DNA from 3 places in the Vibrio panuliri genome. Region 2 is predicted to be linked to each of the others. Evidence: predicted binding sites of a transcription regulator. Region 2 holds the regulator's gene; each other region holds the start of a gene.
The links. The regulator CRP, encoded in region 2, controls carbon source genes, mostly activating them, when cyclic AMP is high. The targets are predictions, from matches to a motif close to TGTGANNNNNNTCACA.
Positions count from the first base shown of each region.

Region 1 (7,949 bases), 1.1 Mb from region 2:
TGCGCAAGTACCATTCCAACTGGAATGATGTCTACATGCAGCAGCAGTTCGTCAATATCATTGGATTTTACAGCGTAAGATTCCATTAACTGCGCAACCCATGCCTGCTCTTGTGGCGTCCAGTCTGACTGTGGCTTTTGGGCTAATTTCTTGAGCGAAGTTCTCACCGCTAAAATTTGCTTGTTTACCGCTGTGACAGTTGGCAGCAGTAAGCGAATAAACCCGGTCGTTTTCTGCTCTACTGGCAATGCGTTAAGGTCAGTTGGCAAGTTTTCAACATAGTAGCTGGGTAGCTGGAGGTTTTTGGCAACCTGTTGAAGGTCATAATTGTCTTGCTCGAATCGGGCGACAAGTTGTTTAGCAGAATGCAACTCGGTGATCTGTTCAACGGGATAAGGTTGTGTAATGTGATCCGGTGAGGATGGCAGAGCGTCATTCGCGTGGGTTGTAAAAGAAAACAGCGCCAGTGCGCTGATGGTAGCAAGGTGAGAAAGTCGTAATGATGACATTCTGTTTCTCCATGTGAGAGCCAACTCGGTGTTGAATGATTGATCAATCTCGTTTGATTATACATTAGCAATAATCGATTGATTGCGTAAAACATCGATCAAATTAGCGCTTTAAGTTTTCATCACTTTCAGCGTAATTGATGCTTTTTTGATTAAACGGATAAAAACAGTCAAATTTAACAAAAGTGATCATTGTCACATGTAAACCGAGTCACTATACTCCGCGCTCGACTAGGTACGTAAACGTTTACCTAGTCGGCTTTCAATCGGCTGCAAAATGGAAACTTGCCCCAAGGAACTGGGCCCAGCGTAACTGTGAGCGTTTACGGGCCAACAATCTGCGAACGGGCAAGACAACATTTTGCGATGTTGCCTGCACCTGTGCGCGTCTGATTTTTGGTTCGCCTTAATTTTAGATATTTAGCACAGATACATAGCAGGGTAACATTAATGCAAATCATCTATAGCTTGGCAGGCATCTTCGCCATCTTGGCGTGCGCCTATGCACTTTCAGATAGTCGTAAAAGCATCAACTGGCGTACCGTTTTAGGTGCATTCGCGCTACAAGCGAGTTTTGCCGCGTTGGTTCTCTATTTCCCTTTGGGTCAATCACTACTCGGTTCAATTAGTCACGGTGTTTCGGGTTTACTTGCATTTGCTGATCAAGGAATTGGCTTTGTGTTTGGTGAATTGGCAACCGGCAGCTTTATTTTCGCCATTCGTGTTCTTCCTTTGATTATCTTCCTTTCGGCGATCATTTCTCTGCTTTACTACTTGGGCATCATGCAAAAACTTATCCTTGTGATAGGTGGTGGTATCGCGCGTGCGCTGGGTACTTCCAAAGTTGAATCATTGGCGGCAACCAGTAACATTTTCTTATCGATGAGCGAAGCGTCTTTAGTGGTGCGTCCATTCTTAGCCAACATGACACGTTCAGAACTGTTTGCCGTTATTGTCGGGGGGATGGCATCGGTAGCGGGCTCTGTACTTGGCGGCTATGCGGCACTGGGCGTGGAGTTGAAATACTTGATCGCGGCAAGTTTTATGGCGGCGCCGGGTGGTTTGCTTATGGCAAAAATCATGGTCCCAGAGCGTGAGACTTCCGCTGCGCAAGGGGAGATTGAGTTAGAAAAGAGTACCGACAGCAACGTTATTGATGCTTTGGCTTCTGGCGCAATGAATGGCGTTCGTGTGGCGGTGGCCGTGGGTACGATGTTGATCGCTTTTGTCAGTGTGATTGCCATGGTCAATGCCGGTTTTGAAGCCGCTGGTGAGCTAGTCGGTATTGATAACCTAACCTTGCAAACCATTTTGGGTTACCTATTTGCGCCATTGGCACTATTTGCTGGCGTACCAATGAATGAGGTGTTTTCTGCGGCGGCTTTGATTGGTCAGAAGACGGTTCTCAACGAGTTTGTCGCTTTCTTGGATTTCGTTAATGTTAAAGAAACTCTTTCTGCTCATAGCCAAGTGATCATTACTTTTGCGCTATGCGGATTTGCTAACATCGGTTCAATTGCGATTCAACTTGGCTCAATTGGTGCTATGGCTCCAGAGCGTCGTCACGAAGTGGCTAAATTGGGTGTGCGTGCAGTGACCGCAGCAACCTTAGCCAATATGATGAGTGCCGCTTTAGCTGGTTTGTTTATCGCGCTATAAGTTTCAGGCAACATTGCAGAAATTAGCGTAAGCCCACTTCGAACAGTGGGCTTTTTGCTCTCTAGATTTCGTAGTTGGCTTTTATTCCAATATCAAAATGGAGTGGCATCTGCCATTTTTTGAAAGATAGATAGCCGACGATGAGGCCGGTGAGTGCCAGCAAGATGGACGCGTAAATCGTTTGAGTGAAGTACAAAAGCCCAATCGAGCTTGCCAACAAAATCGGCACGACTTTTAAACCAAGTACTTTAAAGCAGAACGACTCTTTGAGCGCAAGACCGGATAGAGTGATAAACAAAAAGCCCAGAGATAACCATACACGGCCTTGTTGCGGGTCACTGAGTATGAGCAAAATACCAATCCAAGCGGACCAGACAATAATGGTACGAACCCATTTGTTGTAGACATGTAAGTTGGCCGCACACATTGCCGCAGCGATGCCAGTGATAAGTAACGAAAGCGAAAGTGTATGAGTGAGGTTAAACAGCGAGCTCAAACTCAATGCTAAAAATAGCAGTGCTATTGCAAACAGTGAGATGCCGGTGCGATATAAGCAGACGCTCAGTTTGTCTAAACTATCGAGCTTTTCTTGGTATTCTGGATTGGCCATGTTGTCTACCACCTTAAGAAAACGGTACGGCTAATATGGGATGCAATCAATTTACCCCATGATTTAACACAATAAAACGATCATCTCTTTGAATTGCTGTTCGACGTTAGTCGTGTTAACTAGTTGTTGATAATTTGATAAGGTAAACCACGTCCCACACGATAAGTAAACAAAGTAAGTTAAACGAATAAGTGTGTGGTTCTATTGCCGCGAATAAGGCGACATATTGGCTTACCTTGCTGGATTGCATTATGGCTTACACGAGTAGACAAACGATCAAGTTTTGGAAAAACAGCCTTGTTCGCCGTTTTTTTGTGCTTTCGTTGCTAGTGGCGAGTTTGCCTTTGCTGATAACCATTGTGGTTTATGATCGAATGACCGCTGGATTGGTCTCGGATATGGCAAAGGAGCGTGTGCAGCAGAACCTAGTGCAGGTTAAAAACAGCATCCACCATTTCACCCGTCAGCATACCCATGCCTTGTCCGCGATATCCGAACTTCCGGCCATCGCTGGTTTATTTAATCCAACCCTACCTTCGAGCCAGTTTGCCCAAACACTTAGCTTGATCCATTTCGATATCGACCGCGCTGAAATTTATGGTGCGCTGTTTTTTGATCAAAATTGGCAGTTAGTTAATGCGTTAGCGGGTCAAAGTGCGAGCGGCTATCCATACTGGGGAGTAGGGCAGTTCTCAGTGACATCTTTACCGAAAACGTCTTTTGGCGAGGTGATGCTCATTGGCCCGCAACCAGCAATACGTGGTAAGTCCGCTTGGTATTTGCTGGCGACTCCTGTTTACCTAGCAGGACAGCGCCAGCAGTTAGTTGGCTATCTAGCATTTCAGTTACGATTGGCGAGCTTAACGCAATATCTCTCCGCAGGGGGCTTTGACGAGACGCTGCTTTGCGTTGGAGAACAAGAGCCAAGCGATTGTTTTGACGCTTTGGGCCGGTCCGTAGCAATGAGCCACCAAGGTTATGAGCGTGAGCCTTTAACGGGGGATTGGCAACTCGTCAACAATGCAGGCCATGAGCCGTTATTAGATCGAGAACACGAGCGGATTTTGGTTTTACTTATGGCGGGCTTGGTATTGTCGCTGGTCACCACGTTTTTCTACTTTCTGGTCAAGCGAGTTAGGCGGCGGGTATTCCCCCTAATTGATGCGGCAAATGCTGTTTCGGCGGGTCACTCGGTTGCCCGAATACCAGTGTCTGGTCACGATGAAATTTCGCTCTTAGCAGGGGCGTTTAATCGTATGACTTCCCATTTAGATTCATTAATGTTGGCTAGAGGAGAGGCGGAACGCAAAGCCGTTTGGGGAGAGTTTGCGACAGGCATTGCTCATGAGATTCGCAATCCACTGGCGACAATTAAAGTGTGTGTGCAGACCTTGTCGCATCAAAAAGCTGAAGAGCAAGAACTGCAAAGTTTGATGGTGGGTGAGATTGAGCGCATCAATCAATTGATTTCAAATTTGCTGGAATACGCGCGCCCACCGGATCCGCAAACACAGCGAGTTGCGTTAAAGGCACTAATCCGGCGAATGAGCGCTTTGGTGACACCGATGGCTCAAGAACGGGGGGTGATATTGGTGCTTGATGATAGCGTCGAGACAGACATATCAGTCTTTGCGGATGAAAACCAATTGCAGCAGATCTTAATGAATCTACTGATCAATGGATTAGAAGCATCCAAGGCAGAAAGTAGCATCCAACTTAGCGTGATAGAGACCGAGTCGACGGTTTCATTGATGGTAAGCGATCAAGGTTGTGGAATGACAGAGCAACAGATAGCCAGCATCAATCAACCATTTTACACCACCAAAACGACAGGAACCGGCTTAGGTTTGTCTGTATCGCAGCGTTTGGCAGAAATGAATCAGGCCAAACTGGAATTTTATAGTCAGCCCTTAAAGGGCACTCAAGCCGTGTTGAGATTTGATAGGGAGTCAGTCTGTGAATCAAACTGCGATGAATGCGACGGTAAAAAGTAAACCAACGCTTTTGATTATTGATGATGAAGTTGCATTGACGCGTTCATTGCAAATTGCCTTGCGCTGCAATGACTTTGATATTGAAGTGGCACACAGTGCGGAAGAAGGGTTATGTAAGGCTCAACTCTCTCGTCCGAACGCGGTCTTGCTTGATCTCAGACTACCGGATGGCGAAGATTTACAGCCATTACAACGTTTAAACACTATGCTCCCAGATAGTGCAGTGTTAATGATGTCAGCCCACGGTGATATAAAAATCGCGGTAGAAGCGGTTAAGCAAGGCGCGAAGGATTTTATTACCAAGCCATTTGATATTACGCTACTCAAAAACCAACTTGGCCAATATTTCCAAAACTCTGCGGTCAATCACCAAGGTTTAATTGGTCAAACGCCAATGATGGAAAAGCTCGTCAGTGAGCTCGCGTTAGTCGCGAAAAGCCAAGCTCGTACCATTCTTCTTTTGGGTGAATCCGGTACGGGTAAAACGGCGGTTGCGGCGGAGATTCACCGCCAAAGTGCTTTGGCCGATAGAGCATTTATCGAGCTCAATTGCGCAGCGCTTCCAGAAAGTTTGCTTGAGTCTGAGCTGTTTGGCGTTGAAAAGGGCGCATTTACCGGAGCAAGCAAATCTCGTGCGGGACTGATCGATGTCGCGAATGGCGGAACGTTGTTTCTTGACGAGGTAGGAGAGCTTCCTCTCGCTCTGCAAGCTAAGCTCCTCTCGTTTCTCGAGAGTCAGCGTTATCGTGCTGTTGGTTCGACAACAGAGAAGCAAGCCAATGTCCGAGTGATTGCGGCGACCAACTGTAATCTGGCTAGCGCGGTAGAAGAAGGGCGTTTTCGCGCCGATCTATACTATCGCCTCAATGTGATGCCACTGATGCTCCCATCATTGTCGCAACGAGCGCAAGATATTCCGTTATTACTTGATCACTTCGCCCATCAGTTTGCGGTTGATGGCGCACAGATTCGTTTTTCAACCGCGAGTATCGCTTGCCTTAGTGCGTACCGTTGGCCGGGTAACATTCGAGAGCTCAAAAACTTAGTTGAACGGCTATCTGTGTTATACAGCGGAACGGAAATAGAGTGCGATAAGTTGCCGAGTGAGTTTAATACCCTGCAAACGGCGTCTTCGTCGTCAGGATTCTATGGCGCAAATAGTGAGCCTTTAGAAGTGATATCTTCTCGATTGGCAGGTGAAGAAAAAGCCGCGATTTTGACGGCACTTGCTGAAAGTGGCGGACACAAAGGCAATGCAGCCAAATTACTCAATATATCCCGTCATGCGTTAAAAAGGCGTTTGCAGAAACTCGGTATTGAAGTATGAGAATGTTGTTAGTGCGTTTTTCCGTACTCATTTTTACGCTGCTGCTCAGTCCCATATTACAAGCCGAAGTGGTTCTCGGCGCCACAAAACAAGAGGCTGATCTTGAAGTTGGCTGTCTTTATCCGCTAACAGGGCCATCAGCGTTATGGGGCAATGATGCTGTCGTGGCATTGGAAATGGCGCTAGAAGAAGTACATAGAGAGAAGGACGCGCCCAAGCTACGTGTTTATGTCGCAGATACCATGGGTAAGCAGTTCCGTTCACGAGAAATCGCGACCAGCTTTATTCATCGTGGTGTCGACGTGTTATGTGGTGTAGTGAATTCCAATATCGCTTTGGAAGTGTCACAACTGGCAAAGCAACATCAAATCTTATTTCTTGGTGCAGGGCATAGCACCGCTAGGCTCACCGAAGATCAACGACACCCTTGGTATTTTCATTTAAACAATGACGCATCGCAATCAAGTGATGCGGGAGCTAGATATCTACGTGATGTCAAAGCAGAGATGGAATGGCAGACCATCTCCTATATTGGTCCTGACTATGAGTATGGTCATCAGATATGGCAGACAATGATGAACAGTTTGCAGCGGCATCATGTGCAATATCAGGTTAAAGATGAGTTTTACAGCTTGCTGGGAGAGACCGATTACCGCCTTTACATCAAAGCGCTACTTGCCGACCCACCAGATGTGTTGGTGAGTGGTCATTGGACGCGAGATCTGGTTATTTTCCTTGAACAGGCCGCAAGAGCGGGATTGTTGGAGAGCACCCACTTTGTCAATTTCGACACCGGAGGCGGTTACTTCGTTCTGTCGCGATTGGGCGATACGCTGCCTGAAGGCGTCGTTCTTTCTGGGCGCTCACACATCAATTGGCCTGAAACTTCTGCCAACCAAACTTATATCAATTCATTCTTTGAACGTACTCAACGATTTCCTACTTTTATCGCTCAAGATGCGTATACCGTAATTCGGGTGCTGGATGTTGGCTGGCGACAAGCCAAACCGCAAACTGTGAGTGGGCTGCGTAATGCATTACCCGGCTTGAAAGTCTCGTTACCGGAAGACCCGCAAGGTTTCCAATCTTATATTGACCCAGATACCCATAAAATTATGCAGTATCAGGCCATTGGAACAACTCAGCAAACAGGCGGCTTTGCGCCCGCAACGCGTATGTTGGGGCAGTGGCGAGCTTATCCTCCCTTAGTGCCCTGATTTTGACTGAGCGCATTGAGCGAAAGCCGCTCATCATCATGGGCGCTTTGCGCTCAACATGCAGAGTTAGGCGCGGTTATATTGTCGGGTGTTACTATTTATTAACACCGGTTAACTGGTCGGATTAGTTATTGATTAAACAGGTGTCTACCAATATATTCTTATTTAACATGACGATAACCTTGGTTTTAAACTGTCGCTGCATGAGTGGTTTTCTAGAAAGGAAGTTAATTTATACAATTTATTAACACTGGCATCAGGGTTGCTCTTATTTCCGAGAATATCAAAAAATAAAACCCACTCAGAAATAGGAGTATGCATGTCAGTCATCAAACGCTCTCATGGAATGGAGCAACCTTACTGGCCGGCAGGACCTTTTAAGATTCGCTTGCCGTTTATTCATTACCGCTGGGAAATGGCGGAAACCATCCAAGGCATGATCATGTTTGTGGTCGGGATGGCGATGATTCCGCTACTAGAAAAATACTTAGGACTTCCCTATGACGTTGCACTGGCGTATGTCGTAGTCTGTGGTATTGGCTTTATGCTTCCCAACCTACTTGGGGTGCCGATGGTGCCAGGTTGGATAACACCAGCCATTCCGGTGGTATTGTTGTTTCTCGGAAATTTTGA
Region 1 is NZ_AP019654.1:1,354,538-1,362,486, forward strand. Features, by position in the region: gene GZK95_RS06165 (glucosaminidase domain-containing protein) at 1-509, opposite strand, end outside; gene GZK95_RS06170 (NupC/NupG family nucleoside CNT transporter) at 960-2,168, shown strand; gene GZK95_RS06175 (DUF2301 domain-containing membrane protein) at 2,230-2,778, opposite strand; gene GZK95_RS06180 (sensor histidine kinase) at 3,030-4,772, shown strand; gene GZK95_RS06185 (sigma-54-dependent transcriptional regulator) at 4,735-6,099, shown strand; gene GZK95_RS06190 (ABC transporter substrate-binding protein) at 6,096-7,316, shown strand; gene GZK95_RS06195 (solute carrier family 23 protein) at 7,636-7,949, shown strand, end outside.
Region 1: GZK95_RS06170 (NupC/NupG family nucleoside CNT transporter) is a predicted target of CRP. The motif match lies at 694-709, and genes of this name have one in related genera.

Region 2 (7,949 bases):
AGTTTTGAATTCCGCGAGCCAGAAGCGTTACCAAACCCAATCATAATGATGGATGAAGCATCTGCGGGATACGGCGACAACCTAATTTTAGAGAAAATCCGTCTCAACTTAGTTCCGGGTAGTCGTATTGGCCTACTGGGTCGCAACGGTGCAGGTAAATCGACGCTAATTAAGCTTCTCTCTGGCGAGCACAAACCACAAAGTGGAGAACTGACATACTCACAAGGCGTGAAGATCGGTTACTTTGCTCAGCATCAACTAGAAACTCTGCACCCTGAAGAAACACCATTGCAGCATATGATGCAAATCGCACCTAAGCATACCGAGCAGCAATTGCGCGATTACTTAGGCAGTTTTGGCTTCCAAGGGGATAAAGCACTAGAGAAAGTCGCACCATTCTCCGGGGGCGAGAAAGCCCGCTTAGTGTTAGCGCTGATTGTGTGGCAAAAGCCTAACTTGTTGCTACTCGATGAGCCAACCAACCACCTTGATTTGGATATGCGCCAAGCGCTAACCATGGCGTTACAAACCTTTGAAGGGGCAATGGTGATCGTCTCGCACGATAGATACCTATTGCGCGCAACCACAGACGATCTTTACTTAGTCCACGATCGCCAAGTCGCTCCATTTGATGGCGACTTAAATGATTACTACAAGTGGCTGACAGAGCAGCAAAAAGCTGACCGTCGAGAAGCGCAAGCTGAGCAACCAGAAAAGAACAGCGCCAATAGCGCTGCGGCGAAAAAAGATCAAAAGCGACGTGAAGCAGAGTTTCGCAAATTAACCGCGCCGATTCGCAAAAACCTGACAAAACTTGAAGATAAAATGGATAAGTTAGGTCAGAAACTCGCCGAGGCTGAAGAACAATTAGCGGACAACTCACTGTATGAAGCCGAAAATAAGGCTAAACTTAATCAAGTTCTCGCGATACAAGCCTCCAGCAAAACCGAGTTAGAAGACGTCGAAATGGAATGGATGGCTCTCCAAGAAGAGCTAGAGCAGATGGAACAGGAGTTCAGCAGTCAATGAGTATCGAGCGCGTACATCTTTCACTTACCTTAGAACGCCTATGGCAATTTAGCTTGCAATATTACAGTGTGCGAGAAGTGAAAGAGGCGTGCTTATCCTTACAAAACCACTACCATGGTAATGTGAACTTACTCTTACTGCTAAAATGGTTGGACGAGCAAGGTGCAACCATTGCCGCGCAAGATTGGGCTCAAGTAGAAGAGTGCTTGAGCCGTTCTGAAATTCTGCTCAGTAGCTTTCGTGAATTACGCAGAAAATGCAAACGCAGCCTACCCGACACCTTGTATCGGGAGGCGCTGCAATTTGAATTACAACTAGAAAAGCAACAACAGTCTGACTTAGTTGATTGCATTAATGGGCTGACATTACTCAATGCCGATGATGAGCCCCTAACCCTTCGTTATTGTCGTCAGTTGGATGGAGAGCATTTGTACTCCGTTTTTTCACAACCTTTTTCGGATAACGCAACTGAAACGCTATGACAAAATTTATTGCTGCCTCGGGCATTACCAACCCCCATTTGCAAACCCTAGCGCCACGTTTTATTCGTAAGAAAGCGCTGTTTGAACCTATTTGGCAAACCCTTGATACGCCAGATGGCGATTTTATTGATATCGCTTGGAGCGAAGACCCTAACAGTAAAGAAGCGCGAGACAAGCCGCTGTTTGTCTTGTTTCATGGTTTAGAAGGCTGCTTCTACAGTCCTTATGCCAATGGCTTGATGGCAGCGTTCGCCAAGCAAGGTTGGCTCTCTGTGATGATGCACTTTCGCGGTTGTAGCGGAAAACCCAACCGCCTACCACGAGCCTACCACTCAGGGGAAGTCGAAGACGCGCGCTTTTTCTTAGAGCATCTTAATCAACAATTTACCAATACTACCAAGGTTGCAGTGGGCATTTCACTTGGTGGGAACATGTTGGCAAACTACTTAGCGGAATACGCAGACGAGCCTCTCATCGATGCGGCATCTATCGTTTCCGCTCCGCTTGATTTATCGGCCTGTTCTAGCCGTATTGAGCAGGGCTTCTCCAAACTATACAAAACCTATTTACTCCGCTCACTTAAGCGAAATGCATTGCGCAAACATCAGTTGCTCAAAGGCGAGCTTGGCTTAACGTATCAATGCATAAAGCGCGTGACCAAGTTGTACGATTTTGATGATCTTATCACCGCTCCCCTGCATGGTTTTAAAGATGCGGATGATTACTATCAACGCTGCTCAGGCATTCATCGTCTTCAGCAAATCAAACTGCCTACGCAAATCATTCATGCTAAAGACGATCCGTTTATGACTGACGCCGTCATTCCGCATTTCGTCCTACCTGACAACATCGACTATCGCCTGCTCGACCAAGGAGGTCACGTCGGCTTTGTCACCGGGTCGTTATTAAAACCGAGATTCTGGCTTGAAGAGATGTTACCCGCTTACTATCAACCATTAAAAACGGCATAGTGCCGTCCCCAATGCAACGACAAGTGTTGGGGATAGCACCGTAATCATAAAATTAAGAGGTATTTATGATTGTCCCTTGGCAAGATATTGCTCCAGAAACACTCGATAATCTAATTCGTGAATTTGTCCTTCGTGAAGGAACGGATTATGGCGATATCGAAGTATCCGTGGCTGATAAAGTTGAACAAGTTAAAGCTCAACTCGCTTCAGGAGAAGCGGTCATTGTCTTTTCAGAGTTACACGAAACGGTTGATATTCAACTGAGAAACAAGTTCTAAATCAGGCATCTTTAATAACCTAACCATAGGCGACGCAAAGTATAATTTTTTAGTTTAAAAGTTAAAGCATGTTATATTGCTGTAAAAGCTAAGTGACTAAGCATGTCTATTGTCACTTAGCCAACATTAACAGGAACGTGAGTTTTAGACAGGGTTTGTCATGTCAGCAAAACATCCAATTATCGCTGTCACTGGTTCATCTGGTGCAGGTACAACGACGACATCAGAAGCTTTTCGCAAAATGTTCAATATGATGGACATAAAACCTGCTTGGGTTGAAGGAGATAGCTTCCACCGTTTCACTCGTCCAGAGATGGACGTAGAAATCCGCAAGGCTCGTGAGCAAGGGCGCCACATTAGCTATTTTGGCCCTCAAGCGAATGACTTCCCCGCATTAGCCGAGTTTTTCCGCCAATACGGTGAAGACGGCAGCGGTAAGGTCCGTCGTTATCTGCATACATTTGACGAAGCCGTCCCTTACAATCAGATGCCGGGCACCTTTACCCCATGGCAGGAGCTTCCTGAAAATAGCGACGTCTTGTTTTATGAAGGCTTACACGGCGGTGTCGTCGATGGGGATGTTAATGTTGCCCATCATGTTGATTTTCTGATTGGCATGGTTCCCATTGTTAACCTAGAGTGGATTCAGAAATTTGTTCGCGATACGCGAGATCGCGGCCACTCACGTGAAGCGGTAATGGACTCTATCGTTCGCTCAATGGATGACTACCTCAATTACATAACGCCGCAGTTTTCACGTACCCATATCAACTTCCAACGTGTGCCTACCGTCGACACATCCAACCCACTGGATGCCAAAGGCATCCCAAGTTTGGATGAGAGCTTTGTGGTGATTCGTCTACGAGGGTTCAAAAATGTCGATTACCCATACCTGCTCGCTATGATTGATGGCTCATTTATGTCTCGCCACAATACCCTAGTCGTACCTGGCGGAAAAATGAGTTTTGCCATGGAACTGATCGTCAGACCGATTCTTCAGCAGCTAATTGAAACGGGCAAAATTGGCTAAATAACAGCGTTAGAACACGATTACTTTTCATACCGTGATCATGTGCACGTTTTCACTTATAAAATAGCAGCGAGTACCCTATTAAAATCAAGAAATCATTCTAGAAAAAGGATACTATTTGAAACCGAAACACAAGATAGCTTGCAGCACTGAGAAAGTGCTCTTATCCTAGTTATCCCGATTTTGGACATGGAAAGCGCAAGCGTACCCTGCAGAGGAAGTGAGATATTATGGTTCTAGGTAAACCTCAAACCGATCCAACATTAGAGTGGTTCCTTTCACACTGTCATATTCATAAGTACCCATCAAAAAGCACGCTAATTCATGCGGGCGAAAAAGCAGAAACGTTGTACTACATCGTTAAAGGCTCAGTTGCGGTTCTTATCAAGGACGAAGAAGGTAAGGAAATGATCCTTTCTTACCTAAACCAAGGTGATTTCATCGGGGAGCTTGGTCTATTTGAAGAAGACCAAGAGCGTACCGCTTGGGTTCGTGCTAAGTCTCCTTGTGAAGTGGCTGAAATTTCATTTAAGAAATTCCGTCAACTGATTCAAGTAAACCCAGACATTCTTATGCGTCTGTCTTCTCAGATGGCTCGTCGTCTACAAGTGACTAGCCAAAAAGTAGGTGACCTAGCATTCCTAGATGTAACTGGTCGTATCGCTCAAACGCTACTTAACCTAGCGAAGCAACCTGACGCGATGACGCACCCAGACGGCATGCAAATCAAGATCACTCGCCAAGAAATCGGTCAAATCGTGGGTTGCTCACGTGAAACCGTTGGTCGTATCTTGAAGATGCTTGAAGAGCAGAACCTAATCTCTGCTCACGGTAAGACTATCGTTGTGTACGGCACTCGCTAATTCACACGAATTGAACGAGTAAAATTGCTAAAGCCACCTTCGGGTGGCTTTTTCTTTACTTGAGAGTTGAGAAACGAGATTGTAGAGCCGAGACGCCCCCCCCTCTCTATTCTCTATTCTCTATTCTCTATTCTCAAACGAAGTCCCTTCGTTTATGAGTTGGTACTCTCAAAGATCTTATCGGCTGAAGCGGCGACAAAACCTGAATATAGCTCTCCATTGCTCATTGGGTAGCGTTTGGCAAATTCATAAAAACCACCGGGGATCAGCGCAACACCATCATCAAAGTCAACTTGCACCTTGTCTGCCATGGTAGAAGATTGCTCAAGTAAGAGTTGAGGAGACCCTTTGACTTCACCACCAGATTGATTAATCACAAAACCCGAGGCTTTGAGGTAATCATTCACCTGCTGTACTTGCTCAAACTGATTGAGTTGATTCACGCTCACCGTAAAGTGATTAGCGCCATAACCATGTGCCGCTAACCAAGCTGCATATTCACTTTCCTGCGCAAGCTGTTGATATTGTTCATGAGTCAACGGCCAAGGTCGCCCGGAATACAAAAACTCAACGCTTTGTGTCTCCTCTCGGTCTACTTGCGAGACCAACTGTTGCACTATCGCCTGCAACTCAGTCGAACACTCCTCTACTTTTAACTGACTAATAAATACTTTCGGTAAGTTTGGGTCTGAGTGTTGGTAATGTTTAGCGACCAATTTTTTCGCTTCAAATAGATAGTCTCCCGCTTCTTGATAACCGAGAGCTAAAAATGGTTGAGCCAATACCTCCATTGTCACTGGCGGTAAATTAAAGGTGCGCAGGGCAATATGGTCATTGATTAGTGGCTCATCTTCTTGCAGTAACTTGTGGACGTTGCCCGCAGAAGGACAAAGGCGCGAGGTGTAATCCTCCCAAAGCAACTGGAACAACCTATCTGGCGTCATAACGCCTCCTTGTCTCTGTGTAGGGGATGTTTCTTTGTTGTTACTGATAGTCTAGTGCAAGAACGAGGTCACCAAGGTATTATCCTGTGTGACCTAGCTATGCTTTTTACATTGTTATACCCGGTGTCAGCGTTTCCGGTAGCAAGGTTTGGGCACCTTCCATTGATGCCATGGGATAAGCGCAGTAATCAGCGGCGTAAAATGCACTGGGGCGTAAGTTACCTGAAGCTCCTGGTCCCCCAAAAGGCGCATCTCCACTCGCCCCTGTTAACTGACGATTTCGGTTCACGATACCTGCTCGAATATGCTCAACAAAATAGTCCCACTCGCGATCTTCAGTCGAGACTAATCCTGCAGATAGCCCAAAGCGTGTCTCGTTGGCTAGCGCGACTGCTTGCTCAAGACCTTGATAACGAACCACTTGTAGTAAAGGACCGAAGTATTCTTCATCCGGCAACTGTTCAATAGCGGTGACATCAATAATCCCCGGAGTCACAAAAGCCGCCTTCGCTACTTTTGCCTCTATTAAGCTTTCGCCACCTAATGATTGAAGCGCTTTTTGCGCAGTGATGATCGCTTGTGCGGCAACTTGACTAATTTGGGGGCCCATAAATGGCGCGGGTTCTGCAAAAGGCTGATCCACTTTAATCTGATAAGTCGCCTCTACCAACCTGACAAGAAGTTGATCACCTTTATCCCCAAAGGGAACATAGAGTCGACGCGCGCAGGTACAACGCTGCCCCGCGCTGATAAACGCTGATTGAATAATGGTATAGACTGTTGCATCCAGCTCTCCGTAGTGTTCTGAAATCACCATCGGATTATTGCCACCCATCTCTAACGCCAGCATTTTCTCTGGCTGACCCGCAAATTGACGATGCAGTAACTGCCCTGTATTCGCACTGCCCGTAAACAAAAGCCCATCAATGCCTTTTGACTCAGCCAGTGCAATCCCAGTCTCTTTTGCGCCTTGCACTAAGTTAATAACCCCATTAGGCAAACCTGCTCTTTGCCACAATTTCATGACTATCTCACCAGTCCATGGCGTTTGCTCAGAAGGTTTAAAAACCACCGTATTACCAGCAAGTAGCGCTGGCACAATGTGACCATTTGGCAAGTGAGCAGGAAAGTTATATGGACCGAACACGGCAAGAACACCCAATGGTCGGTGACGGAGCACAACTTGATTACCCGCCACCTCGCGCTGAGACTCTCCGGTACGTTGATGATAGGCGCGAATCGACAGCGCGATTTTTCCCGCCACTGCCGCTGCTTCCGTTCGCGTCTCCCACAAAGGCTTGCCCGTTTCTTTGGCTATCACCTCAGCGAGTTGTTCACTGTTCGCTTTCACAAGATCTGCAAAGCGCAAAATGATCGCTTCACGCTCAGCAAAGCTCTGTTTTTTCCACGAAAGAAAGGCGCTGCGAGCGGCTAAAACCGCCTCTTCCACTTGTGGTTTCGTCGCACAATGACTTTGCCAAACCACCTCACCACTGTACGGCGTAATCGATTCTATCGCCGCACCTAAACCTTCAACCCATTGACCCGCAATCCACTGTGTCATGTGAAACCTTCCTTTGATAGCGATCCGATTAACGTTGTTGCACCAACATGCGCACATACTCGCCGTGCTCAACCTGCAATGCTTCGGCGACCTCTGGAGCTAAAATCACAGACTCTGTGGCTTGATCATAAGCCGCTTTTGCTGCGACGGCTCTGAACTGCTCGAATGAGGTATTGCTGATCAGGTAGTCTTTATTGCTGGTGTGCTCACTTATCGCGACCTTCGCTCGAAATGAATGACGTACTGACTCTATATTGCGAAGATCACACTCTACCGTCGGCCCGCCATCGAAAATATCGACGTAATTTCGACAAGTAAAACCTTCATTTTCGAGTAGGCTAAGCGCTGGTTTGGTGTTTTCGTGCACCTGTCCAATCACCTCTTGCGCTTCTTTACTTAGTAAATTGATGTAGATAGGCAACTTAGGCATTAGGTCTGCGATAAAACCTTTCTTACCAATCCCAGTAAGATAGTCCGCCATAGTAAAATCAATGCTAAAGAAGTTTTCCTGTAGCCATTGCCAAAATGGCGAGTTTCCTTCTTGGTCAGAGACACCACGCATTTCAGCAAACACCGTTTTAGAGAAGCGGTGAGGATGCTCTGCCATCATTAAAAAGCGACACTTAGACATCAGGCGCCCATTCAACCCGCCTCGGAATTTCTCGCGTAGGAATAGCGTGCAGATTTCACTACAGCCCGTGTAGTTATTACCAAACGTCAGTAACTTCACCACATTGTTGACACCCAATTTCGGTGATGAGTGAACGATGGTACTGATGTGATAGGAG
Region 2 is NZ_AP019654.1:260,734-268,682, reverse strand. Features, by position in the region: gene GZK95_RS01235 (ABC transporter ATP-binding protein) at 1-1,029, shown strand, start outside; gene GZK95_RS01230 (TIGR02444 family protein) at 1,026-1,511, shown strand; gene GZK95_RS01225 (hydrolase) at 1,508-2,482, shown strand; gene GZK95_RS01220 (YheU family protein) at 2,548-2,760, shown strand; gene GZK95_RS01215 (phosphoribulokinase) at 2,921-3,790, shown strand; gene crp (cAMP-activated global transcriptional regulator CRP) at 4,021-4,653, shown strand; gene GZK95_RS01205 (DUF1338 domain-containing protein) at 4,806-5,597, opposite strand; gene astD (succinylglutamate-semialdehyde dehydrogenase) at 5,704-7,161, opposite strand; gene astA (arginine N-succinyltransferase) at 7,190-7,949, opposite strand, start outside.

Region 3 (7,949 bases), 770 kb from region 2:
GTGCAAGTAAAAGATATCATCGCCGATGGTTTTAAAGGCGCTGCTATTCGTGAAGAGATGGAGAAACGCAGGGTGGAGGCGATAGCGGCTGTATAGCGATGCGAGGACCTGTCATCCTCAAGAGCGAGGTACGAGCGAGTTGGGGAGCTATCTTAAACTCGACCAAAAACGAGATTCCCTACTCGTGCTAACGCACTCTATGGAATGACAAACTTAAGGCAAGCAAAGCCTACAACCACCTCCGTGAGCGAAGCATTCTCTACTCTCGATTCTCACTTCTTCTGCACAAAAAAAGGCCCCACCGAAGTGGAGCCTTTCTAAAAAGCTATTTAGCTAAGCTTATAATTAAGCTTGACCTTTAACTTCTTTAAGACCGCTTCTTTGAAATATGGGGGAGCGCGCTCACCGTGAGCTTTCCTCCAAATACAAAAACGCCCCACCGAGGTGGAGCGTTTCAAAGCGTTAAGCTAATAACTTAGAAATCTAAATTATTGACCTTTAACTTCTTTAAGACCGTTGAAAGGAGCGCGCTCACCTAGAGCTTCCTCGATACGGATTAGTTGGTTGTACTTAGCAACACGGTCAGAACGGCTCATAGAACCAGTTTTGATTTGACCTGCAGCAGTACCTACCGCTAGGTCAGCGATAGTTGCATCTTCAGTTTCGCCAGAACGGTGAGAGATTACAGCTGTGTAACCTGCGTCTTTAGCCATCTTGATTGCAGCTAGAGTCTCAGTTAGAGAACCGATTTGGTTGAACTTGATAAGGATAGAGTTAGCGATGCCTTTCTCGATACCTTCAGCTAGGATCTTAGTGTTTGTAACGAATAGATCGTCACCAACTAGTTGAAGTTTGTCACCTAGTAGTTCAGTTTGGTGCTTGAAGCCAGCCCAATCAGACTCGTCTAGACCGTCTTCGATAGAAACGATTGGGAACTTGCTAGCTAGGTCAGCTAGGTAGTGGTTGAACTCTTCAGAAGTGAAAGTTTTACCTTCGCCTTTCATGTTGTAGATGCCAGCTTCTTTGTCGAAGAACTCAGATGCTGCACAGTCCATAGCAAGAGTAACGTCTTTACCTAGTTCGTAACCAGCAGCTGCAACAGCTTCTGCGATAACTTCTAGAGCTTCAGCGTTAGACTTAAGGTTAGGAGCGAAACCACCTTCGTCACCAACTGCAGTGCTGTAGCCTTTAGACTTAAGAACTTTAGCTAGGTTGTGGAATACTTCCGCACCGATACGTAGAGCTTCTTTAAGAGTTTTAGCGCCAACTGGTTGGATCATGAACTCTTGGATGTCAACGTTGTTGTCAGCGTGCTCACCACCGTTGATGATGTTCATCATTGGTAGAGGCATAGAGAACTGACCAGCAGTGCCGTTTAGCTCAGCGATGTGCTCGTATAGAGGCATGCCTTTAGCTGCAGCAGCTGCTTTAGCGTTAGCTAGAGAAACAGCTAGGATAGCGTTCGCACCAAATTTAGATTTGTTTTCAGTGCCGTCTAGTTCGATCATCACTGCGTCGATTGCAGCTTGGTCTTTAGCGTCTTTACCAACTAGAGCGTCAGCGATTGGGCCGTTTACAGCTTCAATTGCTTTAAGAACACCTTTACCTAGGAAACGTGATTTGTCACCGTCACGTAGCTCAAGAGCTTCGCGTGAACCTGTAGAAGCACCAGATGGAGCTGCTGCCATACCAACGAAACCGCCTTCTAGGTGTACTTCAGCTTCAACAGTTGGGTTACCACGTGAGTCGATGATTTCACGACCTAGAACTTTAACGATCTTAGACATTAATGTTTCCTCTCGTATAAATATAAATGTCGAAATTAAAGGGCAGTCGCAAACCTTCGCAACTGCCCGTATCCCTTTTACTTCTTACTTCAATTCACCGCGCGAGTTTTCTCCCGCAGCTTTTACGAAACCTGCGAACAGTGGGTGACCATCGCGAGGAGTTGAAGTGAACTCTGGGTGGAACTGAGCCGCTACAAACCATGGGTGAGCTGGGTTCTCAATCATTTCCACAAGCTTCTTATCCGCAGATAAACCTGAAACTTTCAGACCTGCTTTTTCTATTTGCGGGCGAAGATTGTTGTTCACTTCGTAACGGTGGCGATGACGTTCATGGATTGTATCGCTACCGTATAGTTCACGTGCTTTGGTGCCTTTTGCTAGGTGACACAGCTGTGAACCAAGACGCATTGTACCACCAAGGTTAGATGATTCTGTACGTTCTTCAACGTTACCATCTGCATCAACCCATTCTGTGATCAAGCCTACCACAGGGTACTTAGTCTCTTTGTTAAATTCTGTTGAATGTGCACCTTCCATGCCTGCTACATTACGTGCGTATTCAATCAGTGCAACTTGCATACCTAGACAAATACCAAGGTAAGGAACTTTATTCTCACGTGCGTATTGCGCTGCAAGGATCTTACCTTCGATACCACGGTCACCAAAACCGCCAGGTACTAGGATTGCGTCTAGACCTTCAAGAAGTTCGACACCTTTAGTCTCGACATCTTGAGAGTCTACGTACTTAATAGTGACGCTTAGACGATTTTTCAAGCCCGCATGTTTAAGTGCTTCGTTTACTGACTTGTAAGCATCTGGTAATTCGATGTATTTACCTACCATACCGATGGTTACTTCGCCAGTTGGGTTCGCTTCTTCATAGATTACTTGTTCCCACTCAGAAAGGTCGGCTTCTGGTGCAGTAATACCAAAACGAGAACATACTAGGTCATCAAGACCTTGGGCGCGAATTAGTTGAGGGATCTTGTAGATAGAATCTACGTCCTTCATAGAGATTACCGCTTTCTCAGGAACGTTACAGAATAGCGCAATCTTCTTACGCTCGTTCGCTGGGATCATACGATCGCTGCGGCAAACTAGGATATCTGGTTGGATACCGATTGAAAGCAGCTCTTTTACAGAGTGCTGAGTCGGTTTCGTTTTCACTTCACCTGCAGCTGCAAGGTAAGGAACGAGAGTTAGGTGCATGAACATTGCACGTTCACGGCCGATTTCAACTGCTAGCTGACGAATCGCTTCCATAAATGGTAGTGACTCGATATCACCTACCGTACCACCAACTTCAACGATCGCGATGTCATGACCTTGAGAGCCATTGATCACACGGTCTTTGATTGCATTTGTGATATGAGGGATAACTTGAATCGTTGCACCAAGGTAGTCACCACGACGCTCTTTAGCTAGAACGTCTGAGTAAACACGACCTGCGGTAAAGTTATTACGCTTAGTCATCTTAGTGCGGATGAATCGCTCGTAGTGACCAAGGTCTAGGTCTGTCTCTGCGCCGTCTTCTGTTACAAACACTTCACCATGTTGAGTTGGGCTCATAGTGCCTGGGTCAACGTTGATGTAAGGGTCAAGCTTCATCATAGTCACTTTAAGACCGCGAGCTTCAAGAATAGCTGCAAGAGATGCTGCTGCAATACCTTTACCTAGAGAGGATACAACCCCGCCAGTAACAAAAATGTAATTTGTCGTCATGTTTAACCTGAAATTGGTTGAATGAGGGAAAATGGATTTCTTCTGGACGGGATGTAAATATACCAGAAGCCCCTTACCGCCACAACGTGAAATCTATCACACCACGATTAATTATTTTTTGCTTCAAATCAAACTGAATGATTCAGATTAATTAAACTTGTAAATAGGATGAGTCAAATTTATCCCAAATACACCTAATTACATCATAATACTGCGTTCATCTTGTTTAACTTGTTGCCAAAATTGCTCCAATTCATCCAAAGTGCAGTCAGCTAAAACCCTGCCTGCTTGAGAAACTTTTTGCTCAACAGCAGCAAAACGGCGCGCAAATTTTAGATTTGCTTTAGCTAGCGCCACTTCGGGGTTAGCTTCTAAATGGCGAGCAAGATTGACGACCGCGAACATTAAATCGCCGAGTTCCAGCTCAATGTTCTCTTGTTTGCAATCGGCCAGCATCGATTCTTCAAGTACTTCATCAAGTTCTTCACGTACTTTTTCGACCACCGGACCGATGGAATCCCAATCAAATCCATAGCGCGCACATTTTTTCTGCATTTTTGTGGCACGTAATAATGCAGGTAGAGAATTTGGTATTGAGTCTAGAATACTTTGCTCAGTTTTGCCTGCTTGCGCTTTCTCTTTTGCTTTTTCGGCTTCCCAGTTGGCATTGATAGCTTCATCAGATTCAAACTCAACCTGAGAGAAAACATGTGGGTGACGACGAGTGAGCTTTTCATTGACCGTTTCCACCACATCAGAAAATTCGAATAGCCCTTGCTCTTTGGCAAGTTGGCTGTAAAAAATCACCTGAAACAGCAAATCACCCAGTTCCTCTTTTAAGTTCGGCCAATCTTGATTGTGAATCGCATCCACCACTTCATAAGTCTCTTCAAGAGTATGGGGAACAATTGTGTCAAAGGTCTGTTTGCGATCCCAAGGGCAGCCTTTTTGCGGATCACGCAGAGTGGCCATAATCTGTTCTAACTGTTCAATTGGATGACTCATTACCTTTCTCCTCTGCCCACCTCTCATGGCAAGCAGCTAATAAACAAAAAGGTGAGCAGCACAAACCACTCACCTTGAAATTTTTGTCTCACGCCGAGTTTGGAGTGACATTCTTGTTAAAAGCGAGATTCCCTATCACGTTCGTTCCTCACTGTAGGGAATGACAATATTTGGGCTCTCGCGTTTACCATCTAGCTCCTCACTCGTCCTTGAACTTTTCTAAGTAGTTGGCTGTTGGCTCTAGGCGGCGAGTTGATGTCGACTCCTGTCCACTATGTGATGGAGCGAAATCAACGAAGACAACAACGAGATACAGCCAAATAACCTAAACGCTTTTGCTAAGCAGTGGCTGTTAGCTCGCACAGTACAACGTTTCGCTATAGATTTGGCGTCGTAGCTAGGCAGCCAGTAAAAATATGCTCCTGAACATAGACTACTATGTGATGGAGATATTTTTATGCAGCTAACACCGCTACGACGTCAAAGATGACGCGAAAATTAGCCGAGGCGTTTAACTAGCATCACATCTCTTATCTGCTCAACGCGACTAATCAACCTATTCACCACTTCAACCGTGGTCACTTCTAGGTCAAAGTCTAGAATCGATAGCTGATTGCGGTAGTCCACTCGGCTCTTCATGCTATTGACTTTGACTTTTTCATTGGCAAATAGAGTGGTGATTTCTTTTAGCAAACCACTGCGCTCCATCGCTTCTACTCGTAGCGTTAGCGAATACGTACCGGCAAAGCCACTTCCCCAGACTGTATCGATTATACGTTCTGGGGCATGGTGACGAAGCTCTTCGAGCTGCTCACAATCGGCACGATGGACTGAAATGCCACGACCTTGTGTGATATAGCCTTTGATTTCATCACCTGGGATCGGCTGGCAACAGCGAGCAAGATGGGTCATCAGGTTATCGACGCCTTCGACAACGACGGCATCTTTATTCGGTCGACTTGGTGCTGATGGCTTGCTTTCCGCCTCTAGTAGTTTTTCTAGCGCTTGCTGATCTTCTTCTTCAGCGGTCGGTTTATTGACCAATGCATTGATATGGTTAATGATTTGGTTGATACGCAAATCACCACTACCAATCCCGACAAACAGCTCGTCTGAAGTATTCATATTGAAACGCTTGAGCGCGTATTGCTCAGCATCTTTTAGGGTTGCACCGATCTTCGCTAGCTCGTGCTCTAGTATTTCGCGTCCTGCTTCAAGGTTTTTCTCTCGGCTTTGTTTGCGGAACCAAGCGTTGATTTTGGCACGAGCACGACCTGAGGTAACAAACCCGGTCGATGGATTTAACCAGTCACGTGATGGGTTTGGCTCTTTTTGGGTGATGATTTCAACTTGATCGCCCATTTGCAACTTGTGGGTAAATGGCACGATACGCCCGCCCACTTTGGCACCGATACAGCGGTGCCCCACCATTGAGTGAATATGGTAGGCAAAATCGAGCGGTGTTGCGCCCATTGGCAAGTCAACCACATCACCACGTGGGGTAAAGGCATAGACGCGATCATCAAAGACTTGGCTACGGACTTCGTCCAGCATCTCGCCTGAATCCGACATCTCTTCTTGCCAATCAAGCAGTTTACGTAGCCAAGTAATTTTCTCATCGTAACCGCTGCGACCACTGCCGCCTTCTTTGTACTTCCAGTGTGCCGCAACCCCGAGCTCAGAGTCTTCGTGCATCTGTTTGGTACGAATTTGGATCTCGATGGTCTTGCCTTCTGGACCAAGAATCACTGTATGGATAGATTGGTAACCATTCGGTTTTGGGTTGGCAACGTAGTCGTCAAACTCACTCGGTAAATGCTTATATTTGGTGTGTACAACACCGAGGGCTGCATAACAATCTTGCAGTTTATCAGCAATAATCCGCACCGCGCGCACGTCGAAAAGCTCATCAAACTCTAAGCCTTTTTTCTGCATTTTGCGCCAAATACTGTAGATGTGTTTCGGTCGCCCACTCACATCAGCATTGATGGCTGAGACTTTCATCTCTTTAAGCAGGTCATCAACAAAATCTTTAATATACTGCTCACGCACAATGCGGCGCTCTGACAGTTGCTTCGCGATTTGCTTATAGGTGTCAGGTTGTTGATAGCGGAAAGCGTAGTCTTCGATTTCCCATTTAAGCTGACCAATGCCAAGACGGTTGGCTAATGGCGCATAAATGTTGGCGCACTCTTTAGCTACAGCACGGCGCACTTCATCCGGCGCTTTTTTCACTTCAATTAGATTACAGATACGCTCAGCCAGTTTGATGACCACGCAACGGAAATCATCCACCATCGCAAGTAACATGCGGCGCACATTATCTACTTGCGCAGACGCAGCACTTCCCTCTAGGGTCACGTTTAGTTGCCCCAATGCCGCCATCTCTTCGACACCATCAATCAGCTTGATGATCTCTTTGCTGAAATCTTCCTCGAGTTTCTCGCGCTGCAAAGCCCCACTGGAAACTAATGGAAATAGTAACGCCGCGATTAACGTGGGTTTATCCATTGAGAGCGTGATCAGGATTTCAATCATCTCTCGACCACGCCACAGCAACAATGGTGCATTGTCGTTACCTTGCAGGTAACTTTCACACTGATGATAAACTTGTGTTAAGCGCTGAGCAGTTTGAGGTTCCTGCTTTAAACTAGTAATCCACTTATCTAGTTCAAACTGTTCATCTTGATTTAAATGCGCGCTTCTTACCGCAACCATCTTTCTTCGTCCTAGTTGTTATTTTTATTTACCGACTAACCTTGTCTTATAGGCTATAAAACCTATCGTTAGTTCAACTTTTCCTAGCGCATGACAAATAGTGCCATTGACTCAAGGTGCCCCGTATGCGGGAACATATCTAGCATACCAAGCTTTTCTAACTGGTAGCCTTGTTCTAACAGGCTTTGGCTATCTCGGGCAAGCGTTGCTGGGTTACAAGAAACATAGACAACCCGCTGAGCGCCCAATCCTGCTAGTTGGTCTACTATACCACTCGCACCCGCTCTAGCTGGATCGAGCAGTATCTTATCAAATTTTTCACTAGCCCATGGTTGAGATGACATATCTTGTTCCAAATTTGCTTGATAGAACGATACATTATCGATCTGATTCAAACGGGCATTTTCACTGGCTTTCACTACCATGGCATCGACGCCTTCCACGCCAATCACCGATTTAGCCAGCTGCGCCATAGGTAAACTGAAGTTACCTAAACCACAGAACAGATCAAGCACATGATCCGCTTTGCTTAACTCAAGCCATGCTAATGCTTGCGCAACCATTTTTTGGTTCACGGTCTGATTGACTTGAATAAAGTTGTTCGGCGCAAATGGAATCTTAGTTCCTGTCTCTAAATAGTGCGCCTCTTCGCCAACCACCAAATCCAGTTGCTCGGCTTGCGGCATCAAATAAAGCGTTGCTTGGTGCTGTTTGGCA
Region 3 is NZ_AP019654.1:2,728,987-2,736,935, forward strand. Features, by position in the region: gene GZK95_RS12380 (multifunctional CCA addition/repair protein) at 1-96, shown strand, start outside; gene eno (phosphopyruvate hydratase) at 489-1,787, opposite strand; gene GZK95_RS12390 (CTP synthase) at 1,872-3,509, opposite strand; gene mazG (nucleoside triphosphate pyrophosphohydrolase) at 3,708-4,514, opposite strand; gene relA (GTP diphosphokinase) at 5,013-7,232, opposite strand; gene rlmD (23S rRNA (uracil(1939)-C(5))-methyltransferase RlmD) at 7,316-7,949, opposite strand, start outside.
Region 3: GZK95_RS12390 (CTP synthase) is a predicted target of CRP. The motif match lies at 3,595-3,610, and genes of this name have one in related genera.